Regions from separate parts of the Streptomyces kaniharaensis genome, predicted to be linked through region 2. Evidence: riboswitches for the same ligand, from Rfam matches in the RefSeq annotation. Region 2 holds a riboswitch; the other holds the start of a gene.

Region 1 (4,409 bases), 150 kb from region 2:
CGACCACCCGTAGGTCGACCACCCGTAAGCGCGAGCGCGCCGGCCACGTCCGCCTCACGCACCGTCCGGGTGCGCCCAGGCCGGGGTGGTGCGGCAGTGGCGGCGGAGGAGGACGGCGACGGTGACCAGCAGGGCCAGGGCGAGGGCCAGGGCCGTCGAGACGTTCGCATGGAGGACGAGCAGTCCGCCCAGCAGAGCGCCGGTGAACATCCACACCGCGGAGGCGAACCGCCGCGCGCCGGTGCGCTCGACGGTGAGGGCGGTGATGGTCCTGGTGAGCACGGTCGTGGGCAGGTCGGGCACCCGGAGCGAGCGCGCCACGGCGGTCTGGCCGCCCATCGCCGTGCCGAGCAGCCCGATCAGGGTGTAGCGGACCGGGTCGGCGGTGTGCCCGGCCACCGCCGCCAGGACGGTGCTCGCCGCGACGAGCACCGCCTCGGACGCGACCGCCGCCCGGAGCAGCCGCCCCCGGTGGTCGGGCAGCCGCTCGGCGAGGCGGCCGCCGGCCAGGGCGCCGAGCAGGAAGGCGCCGAGGGCGGCGAGCGAGGCGGTCGCCGAGAGGTTGGCGGCGTTGGCCAGGGCGAAGCCGAGGAAGACCACGTTGCCGGTCATGTTGGCGACGAAGACGTGGCCGAGCGTGAGGTAGCTGACCGCGTCCACCACTCCGGTGATGAAGGTGAGCACCAGCAGCATGGGCACGAGCGGCCCGTGCTTGGGGTCGGGTGTAAGCATCGGGCCTCCCGGTCGGGGGTGTGACGGCCCTTCCGTTCTACGTCCTCGGGCGCGCGCGGGACGGCCGTTGTCCTTCGGGTTCGGGATCACGACGGGACGAACGATGCGGACGGGTGACGGGCGGCGAGCCCTCCACCCGTCCGCCGAGGTGCGTCCGGTGGCTCAGCCGGCCATGGCGGTCTGGACGATCTTGATGACCACGAGGATCATCGCGACCAGCAGGTAGGTGCGCAGCGCGCCCATGCCGATCTTGTAGCCGGTGGAGACGACCGGCCGGGCCAGGGTCTCCAGCGGGGGCATCCGCCAGCCGTCGCGGCCGGTGCGGTCGATCGGGTCCTCCTTCGTCGCGGTGCGGTTGCGGAGGAAGGCGTACCCGGCCGCCAGCACACCGAGGACACCGCAGACGGCCATGATCGTGAGGATCGCGTCCGCGCTGATGTCGGGGAAGAGCACGGAGGCGGTCAGGATGATCGACAGGGTGACCAGCACGCCGACCACGGCGGCCGTGAAGGCGTTGGTCCGCGGCCCGTTCACCCAGGGGCCGAGGACGTCCCGGTCGTTGCAGAGCAGGAGCAGGAAGACCGAGGCGGAGGGCAGCAGCACGCCGGCCAGGGTCTGGACGCCCGTGGTGAGCAGGCCGAGCGGCGAGCCGGGGATCAGCACGATGGTGGCGGCCACGGCCACCAGGCCCGCGTAGACGGCGTAGAAGCCCTTGGCGCCTGCGACGCCGCGGTGCAGCGAGTGCTTGATGCCGAACACGTCTCCGATCGCGTAGGCCGTGGAGAGGGAGACGGCGAAGGCGCCGATGATCGAGGCGTCCAGCAGGGCGATGGCGAAGAGCACGCCGGCGGCCTTGCCCGCCTTGTCGGCCAGGCCCCGGGCGACGCCGGCCGCGTCCGTGAACTGCCCGAAGCCGTCGGTGTTCGCGAAGGCGGCGGCGGTGAAGCCCATCATCGCGGCGGCACCGATCACGACGACCGCGATGCCGATCCACAGGTCGATCTTCTCGTACTTCATGAACCGCGGGGTGATGCGCTTGTCGATGACGTACGACTGCTGGAAGAACAGCTGCCACGGGGCGACGGTGGTGCCGACGATGCCGATGATCAGCAGCATCACGGTGGAGAGTTCACCGGTGCCGCCGGGCATGTTCGGGACGACGAAGTCCTCGGCCATGCGGCCGACCGGCGGGTGGATCATGAAGTAGACCGGCACCAGGAGCAGCGAGCCGACGCAGAGGCCGATCGCGACGCGTTCGAAGCGCCGGAACGAGCCGGTGAACGCGGACGCGATGATGATCGCCGCCGCGAGGACGACGGACAGCGCCTTGGGCAGGCCGAGGTAGCCGGCCGCCAGCGTGATGCCGATGAACTCGGTGACCAGCGTCAGCGCGTTCAGCAGGAACAGGTCGATGACGCTGAACGCGCCCCAGAACCTGCCGAAGCGCTCCAGGATCAGGCGGGCGTGGCCGACGCCGGTGACGGCGCCCAGGCGCAGCACCATCTCCTGGTTGACGTACAGGACCGGGACGAGGAGCAGCAGCGTCCACAGCAGGTGGGTGCCGTAGTTCTGGCCGGCCTGGCCGTAGGTGGCGAAGGCGCCGGCGTCGTTGTCGCCGACCATGACGATCAGTCCGGGGCCGATGATCGCGAGCAGCGTCCTGAACCGGGCGGAGAGTCCCTGGCGCGGAGCGTCGTCGTCGAGCCGGATGGTGCCGAGCGCACCCTTGATGTCGCCGAGGTGCGCGTCGTCCAGCACTGCGGTGGGAGCGGCGTGAACTGTCGGGTCCAGGGTCAGGTTGGTCATGATGGAGCCTCCCTCCCCCCTTCCTTGAGGGGGTGTCGGGGGGCACGCAGCAGCGATCCCCCCTGCGGGCGCACGGCGTCGGACCGCACGGCGGCGCGCGGACGGGTCGCGGGGGCGTGCGGGCATGACGATGCGTCGGACGGCTTGCGTCAGGGCGCGGTCGAGCGCGGGACGCAGCGTCGGAGTGAACGCGCAGGAGAGGTTGTTACCGCGTGCCGGAGGTGATCGAGAGCATGCGGGAAGAGGGGCGACTGTGGCCCGGACTACTACAGTCCATGCCTCTCACCTCCTCCCGGCCGGGGGCGCACCGTCTGTGCGCCGCGTCGCGACACGGCAAGGAGCGGACCGGCCCCTGCGGACCGGCACACCCCAACTCGTCAGAGCTTTGGCACTTCACGGCGTGATCCCCGTGCGGGGGAAGCCACTTGGGATCAACCCTTAGGTCGGGAGGATCTGTCCTGAACCTGGGCGTCTCTCGACGTCGTCGGGTCAGTGGCCTGTGTCCGTGAAGACGCCTCACCGAACGAGGTGCCTTTTCAAACCTCGAAGAGCATAGACGCTCCCGGAGTCGGCCCGGGCGGCTTTTCCGCTCATCTTCGACACCTTTGTAGAACCTTGACCGAACACGCGTGTCCTCGACCGCCCGCCCTCGGCCCCGAGGGCGGGCGCGAGTACCCGCGCCGTACGATGGGCGGGTTCCAGCGGGGGTCGGCGAGGGAGAGTTCGGGCAGTGCTGCGCGGGTTCGGCGATCTGGAGGCCGAGATCATGGACCGGCTCTGGTCCTGGGGCCGGCCGGCCACGGTGCGCGAGGTGGTCGACGACCTCCGCCGGCAGCGGCCGGTCGCGTACACCACCGTCACCACGGTCGCGGACATCCTGCACACCAAGGGTTGGCTGCGCCGCGACAAGGTCGGCCGGGCCTGGGTGTACGAGCCGACCTGCACCCGGGAGGCGTACACCGCGCAGCTGATGCACCAGGCGCTGGAGACCACCCCGGACCGCACGGGCGCGCTGCTGCACTTCGTCGACCGGATGAGCGGGGACGAGGCCACTGCGCTGCTGGCCGCGCTGGAGCAGGTGAAGGCCCGGGACGACGGCCGGTGACCCTCGCCCTGCTCGGGCCCCTACCTGGCCGCGCCCGGGTGCACCGGCCGACCGACTCCGAGCCCGCCCGGCGGAACTCCCAACTCGCCTGGCGGGTGCCAGTGTTGGGGCTACCACTGCTGCCGCACCTGTTGGCATGCGCACCGCATCCGTGACCAGCGGCTTTCCGGGCACAGGTTCGCTCACTGACTGCTCGTCAGAACGTCAGCTCGATCGGTTAGCCTGCCCTCGACACCGCAACGTGCGGTGCGAAATGGGGGATTCGATGTCCACGTACACGCGTGTGAAGGCTGCCCGCTGGACCGCGGTGATCGCCGCCGCGGCCGCTTTGGCCCTCACCGGCACCACCGCCCAGGCCGTCGAGGCGGTTTCCGGCACCGAAGGCGTCATCGCGGTCGGCAAGATGAACGCCCAGCCGAGCGTCAGCCCGGACGGCACCAAGGCCTACGTCGTGGTGGCCGAGGCCGACAACACGCTCGTGGTGAAGACGGTCGACACCCAGACCGGTGCGGTCACCGGGCGAGTCGCCCTGGGCGCCACCCAGTTCTACGTCGCCTCGGCGCTCAGCCCGGACGGCTCGCGCCTGTACGTCGTCAACCAGCAGCAGTTCACCGTCGTGGACACCGCCACGCTGAAGGTGCTCACCACGGCCGCCCTGCCCGACCAGTCGCGCCCGGCCGGCTGGAACCCGGGCACGCCCACCGGCGTCACGGTCAGCCCGGACGGCGCCACCGTCTACGTGGCCCAGAACGGCGCGACGGCCTAC
Region 2 (4,409 bases):
CAGGCGAACACCGCGCCGAGGACGGCGTCGGCCCGGATGAGCTTGTAGTCGGCGGGCTTGGCGCCGCGGTCGACGACCCCCGCGGCGGCGTAGAACTGCATGTAGGGGCTGACGGTGGTGCCGATGAGGGCGACGGCCAGCAGGATGAAGTCCTTGCTGGGTTCGAGGTGCGGGACGACCAGGTGCTCGCCGACCTGGCCCCAGTCGGGGTGGCCGAGGACCATGGCGACGGGGTAGGCGAAGAAGGCCAGCGACATGACCAGGAAGATGCGCTCGGCCCACTTGTAGGAGCCGAACAGCACCAGCGACCACAGCAGGACGGCGGCCGGCGGGATGACCGCCCACTTGGGCATGCCGAGCAGTTCGAACGCGGCGCCGATCCCGGCGAACTCGCTGACCACCAGACCGGTGTTGGCCAGCAGCAGGCAGAAGACGGCGAGGGCGGTCAGGCGGAGGCTGAACTGCTCGCGGATCAGCGCGCCCAGGCCCTTGCCGGTGTGGGCACCGAGCCGGACGGCCATCTCCTGCACCATGACCAGGGCGACGGTGACCAGCACCATGAAGAACAGCGTGCCGTAGGTGAACTGGGAGCCGGCGCTGGCGTAGGTGGCGATGCCGGCGGCGTCGTTGCCGGCGTTGGCGGCGACCAGGCCGGGGCCGGCGATCATCGCGACGGCGGCCAGCCGGCGGATGCCTCTACGGCGGCCGGAGGGGCCGGAGGAGCTGACGGGGACGGACGGGGAGGCGGCGGCGGACGCCACGGGCTCCGGGGCGCCTAGATCGGGTCGGGTGGCGAGATCCGGGCCGGTGCCGAGGTCGCGGGTCACTTGAGGAGCCTCCGGAAGTGCAGGCGCCCGCGCTCGGGCAGCAGCGTGTCGAGGATGTCGTCGGCCAGGACCCGGCCGAGCGGGCGCCCGGTGTCGTCGACCACGAGCAGGGAGCTGGCCCGGGCGGCGACCAGGTGGTCGGCGGCCTCGGCGAGTCGGGTGTCGGGCCGTACGGTCACCGGCGGGCCGAACTGGGCCAGCCAGGCGACCAGATCGCCGACCACCGCGCTGTCCTCGGCCACGGCCAGGTCGAACAGCGGGATGTCGCCGACCAGGCGGCCGTCGTGGTCCAGCACGGCGACCGCGTCGATGTCGGTGCGGTGCTCGGCCTGCGCGGCGAGCTCCGCCCGTACCTGGGCGACCGTGTGCGCGGGGCCCGCGGTGACCAGCAGTGTGGTCATCGCACCGCCGGCCGTGCCCTCGCGGTGGGTGAGCAGGGAGCGCAGCTCGGCCGCCTCGGGCTCGGGCATCCGGGCCAGCAGGGTCTCGCGCTCGCCCGGGTCGAGGTCGCGCAGGGCGTCGGCGGCCTCGTCGGGCTCCATCTCGTCGACCAGCCGCGCGGCGTGCTCGGGCGGCGCCTCGCGGAGCAGGTTCTCCAGCTCGGCGGGCTCCATCTCCTCCAGCGCGTCGGCGGCCTGCTCCGGCTCCAGCCAGCCGAGCAGCTGCTGGCGCTCGTGGCGGCCGAGGTCCTCCAGGATGTCGGCGAGGTCGGCCGGGCGCAGCCGGTGCAGCGCGGAGCGGGAGGCGCGCAGCTGTACCTCGGCGGGCCCGTGGGTGGCCTGCTCGCCGAAGGGGGCGATGGACTGCCAGTCCAGGACGCGGTCCGGGGTGGGGCGGATCTGCCAGCGGCGGGGGCCGAGGCGGCGCAGCAGGGTGGGCAGGGAGACGTCGACGCCGACCAGGACGGTGCGGGCGGCCAGCGGCGCCAGGTAGAGGTCGGCGGCGCGGGTGACCTGGACGCCGTCGACGTCGACGAGCTGGTGGTCCATCACATCGCGGGCGAGCAGCACCTCGCCGGGTCTGCGGTTGAACTCCCGCAGGTCCACGCGGGCGGTCCGCAGCCGTACCTGCCCGGTGAGGATCCGGTCGACGGCGTCGGCGGCGATGAAGGCGCGGCGACGGCCTATTCGGATGATCAGACCGGTGACCGGCGGGTAGGGCTCAGGCCCGTAGAGGCGGGCGACCACGTCGACTACGCGGCCCACCTCCTCGCCGGCCTGGTTGGCGACCGGGCCGCCGACCAGCCCGGCCAGCGACACGAGCGACGATCGGACGGTTCGGGTGACGGTGCTCCGGCGCTCGGCGGCGACCGTGCGGTCGCGCAGACGCGCCGTGGCGGACGTGAACAGGGTGGTGGCAGCCACGATGAAGACCCCCTCGCCCCGGCAGTGCGGGGCATCGGGCCGCCCGGCGGCGCGCCATGTCGAGCCCTGACCAAAGAAACGCTTCCGGGCCCACGCCAAGGAACCCCGCACGAGGCGGGACGGGCGGACCGGATCGGTCAGGGAAGGAGGAGGCGCCTCGGGCGGCGGAAGGACGGCGAGGACGACACGGGAATGGGCCGACTATGGCCAGGACTTCCGTCCATCACGCCTCCTCCCGATCTCGGCCGCGAGTCCGACTCGCGGCGGCACGGCAAGGGGAGTCCGACATCACCGCCCGGCACACCCCCACTCGTCAGAGCTTTGGCACTCCACGGCGTATCCCTGGTCGATCACGACGGGAAGCCACTTGGGATCACCCCTTGAGCCGGGGAGACCTGTCCTGATCCGGAGCGTCTCTCGACGGGTGGGATCAGTGGCCTGTGTCCGTGAAGACGCCTCACCGAACGAGGTGCCTGTTCAAATCCGCACCAGGATAGACCCCTGGCGCCCTTCCGGCGTAATCCTTGACCGGGCCTTGACCGTGGTCTGGCCAGTGGGGGAGCCGCCGGGCGCACGTCGGGGCCCGGCCGTGGTGCTGCGGCGGGCCTCGCTCCCTCGCCGGGGCGGGACATGGCGATGCGTCATGTTCTCGCCGGCACACCCGGCGGGCAACGGCCATGCCCCGGCCCTCCGCGACGGGAGCCGGGGCATCGGTGGGGCGGCGATCGGGGTCACACCCCGCCGTGGGGGTGGAACCCGCGCCCGGTCTTGCGGCCGAGGTGGCCGGCCTCGACCATGCGGGAGAGCAGCGGCGGCGGAGCGTGGAGCGGCTCCTTGTACTCGTCGTACAGGGACTTCGCGATCGCCTCGACGGTGTCCAGCCCGATGAGGTCGGCGAGTTGGAGCGGGCCCATGGGGTGGGCGCAGCCGTGCACCATGCCCGCGTCGATGTCCTCGGGGCTGGCGTGACCGGCCTCGGCCATCCGGATCGCCGACAGCAGGTAGGGGATGAGCAGGGCGTTGACGACGAAGCCGGCCCGGTCACGGGAGCGGATGACGCGCTTGCCGAGGACGTCGCGGGTGAAGCGCTCGACCCGGTCGAGGACGGTCGACTCGGTGTGCAGGGAGGAGACCAGCTCCACCAGCGGCATGACCGGGGCGGGGTTGAAGAAGTGCAGCCCGAGGACGTGCGAGGCGCGTCCGGTGGCGATGCCGAGCCGGGTGAGCGGGATGGCGGAGGTGTTGGTGGCGAGGACGGCGTGGTCGTCGGCGAGGATCTTGTCCAGGGTGGCGAGCACGTCGGTCTTGACGCGTTCGTCCTCGACGACGGCCTCGACGACCAGCTGGCGGTCGGCCAGGGCCTCCAGGTCGTCGGCGAACAGCAGGTGCGCCCAGATGTCCGCACGGTTGGTCGGGTTGATGCGGCCGCGGTCGACCGCGCGGTGCAGGGAGTGGTCGATGCGGGTGCGGGCGGCCCGGAGTGCGGCCGGGTCGTGCTCGCAGACGATGGTGTCCAGCCCGGCGCGGGCGAAGACCTCGGCGATGCCGGAGCCCATCTGGCCGGCGCCGACGACGGCGACCCGTCGGATCTCGTTCATGGCAGTGCCTTCCGTGATCGGGCGGCTCAGGCCGCGGTGCGGACGCGGACGAGGTGGCGGGCGTACGCGTCGGTGGTGAGGAAGGCGGGCAGCTCCGGGCCGAGGGCAGTGTCCTCCAGGACCCGCACCGCGTCGTCCACCGACGCCGGGTCGGCTCCTTCGAGGAGCAGCGTGGCCCGCTCCCGGTCGATCAGCCGCCGCACCATGTCCGGGGTGACGAGCGAGCCGCCGCTGAGCCGGGTGCAGTGGTGCTGCCACTGCCAGATCTGGCAGCGGGCGATCTCGGCGGTGGCGACGTCCTCCATCAGTCCGAGGACGGCGACCGCGCCCGTGCCGCCGAGCCATGCGGTGAGGTAGCGCAGCGCGACGGCGACGTTGGAGCGCAGGCCCTGTTCGGTGGGCAGACCGACGGAGAGCCGGTGGACGGCCAGCAGGTCGGCGGCGGTGACCTCGACGTCCTCCCGGGTGCGCTCCAGCTGGTTCGGGCGGTCACCGAGGACGGCGTCGAAGGCGGTGCGGCAGGTGTCGACGAGGCCGGGGTGGGCGACCCAGGAGCCGTCGAAGCCGTCGCCGGCCTCGCGCTCCTTGTCGGCGCGGACCTTGGTGAGGGCCACCGCGTG

Evidence for each region. Region 2 has a riboswitch for magnesium ahead of F7Q99_RS01910 (magnesium transporter MgtE N-terminal domain-containing protein). Riboswitches for the same ligand answer to the same signal wherever they lie in the genome.
Region 1: it holds a riboswitch for magnesium, as region 2 does, so the genes downstream of both, F7Q99_RS02530 (NRAMP family divalent metal transporter) here and F7Q99_RS01910 (magnesium transporter MgtE N-terminal domain-containing protein) in region 2, are expected to answer to the same signal.

The regions. Positions count from the first base shown of each region.
Region 1 is NZ_WBOF01000001.1:565,849-570,257, forward strand. It holds gene F7Q99_RS02520 (hypothetical protein) at 1-13, shown strand, start outside; gene F7Q99_RS02525 (YoaK family protein) at 55-732, opposite strand; gene F7Q99_RS02530 (NRAMP family divalent metal transporter) at 895-2,538, opposite strand; M-box (ykoK) riboswitch at 2,900-3,073, opposite strand; gene F7Q99_RS02535 (BlaI/MecI/CopY family transcriptional regulator) at 3,272-3,643, shown strand; gene F7Q99_RS02540 (YncE family protein) at 3,909-4,409, shown strand, end outside.
Region 2 is NZ_WBOF01000001.1:418,847-423,255, reverse strand. It holds gene F7Q99_RS01915 (NRAMP family divalent metal transporter) at 1-827, opposite strand, end outside; gene F7Q99_RS01910 (magnesium transporter MgtE N-terminal domain-containing protein) at 824-2,191, opposite strand; M-box (ykoK) riboswitch at 2,489-2,667, opposite strand; gene F7Q99_RS01905 (3-hydroxybutyryl-CoA dehydrogenase) at 2,923-3,789, opposite strand; gene aceB (malate synthase A) at 3,816-4,409, opposite strand, start outside.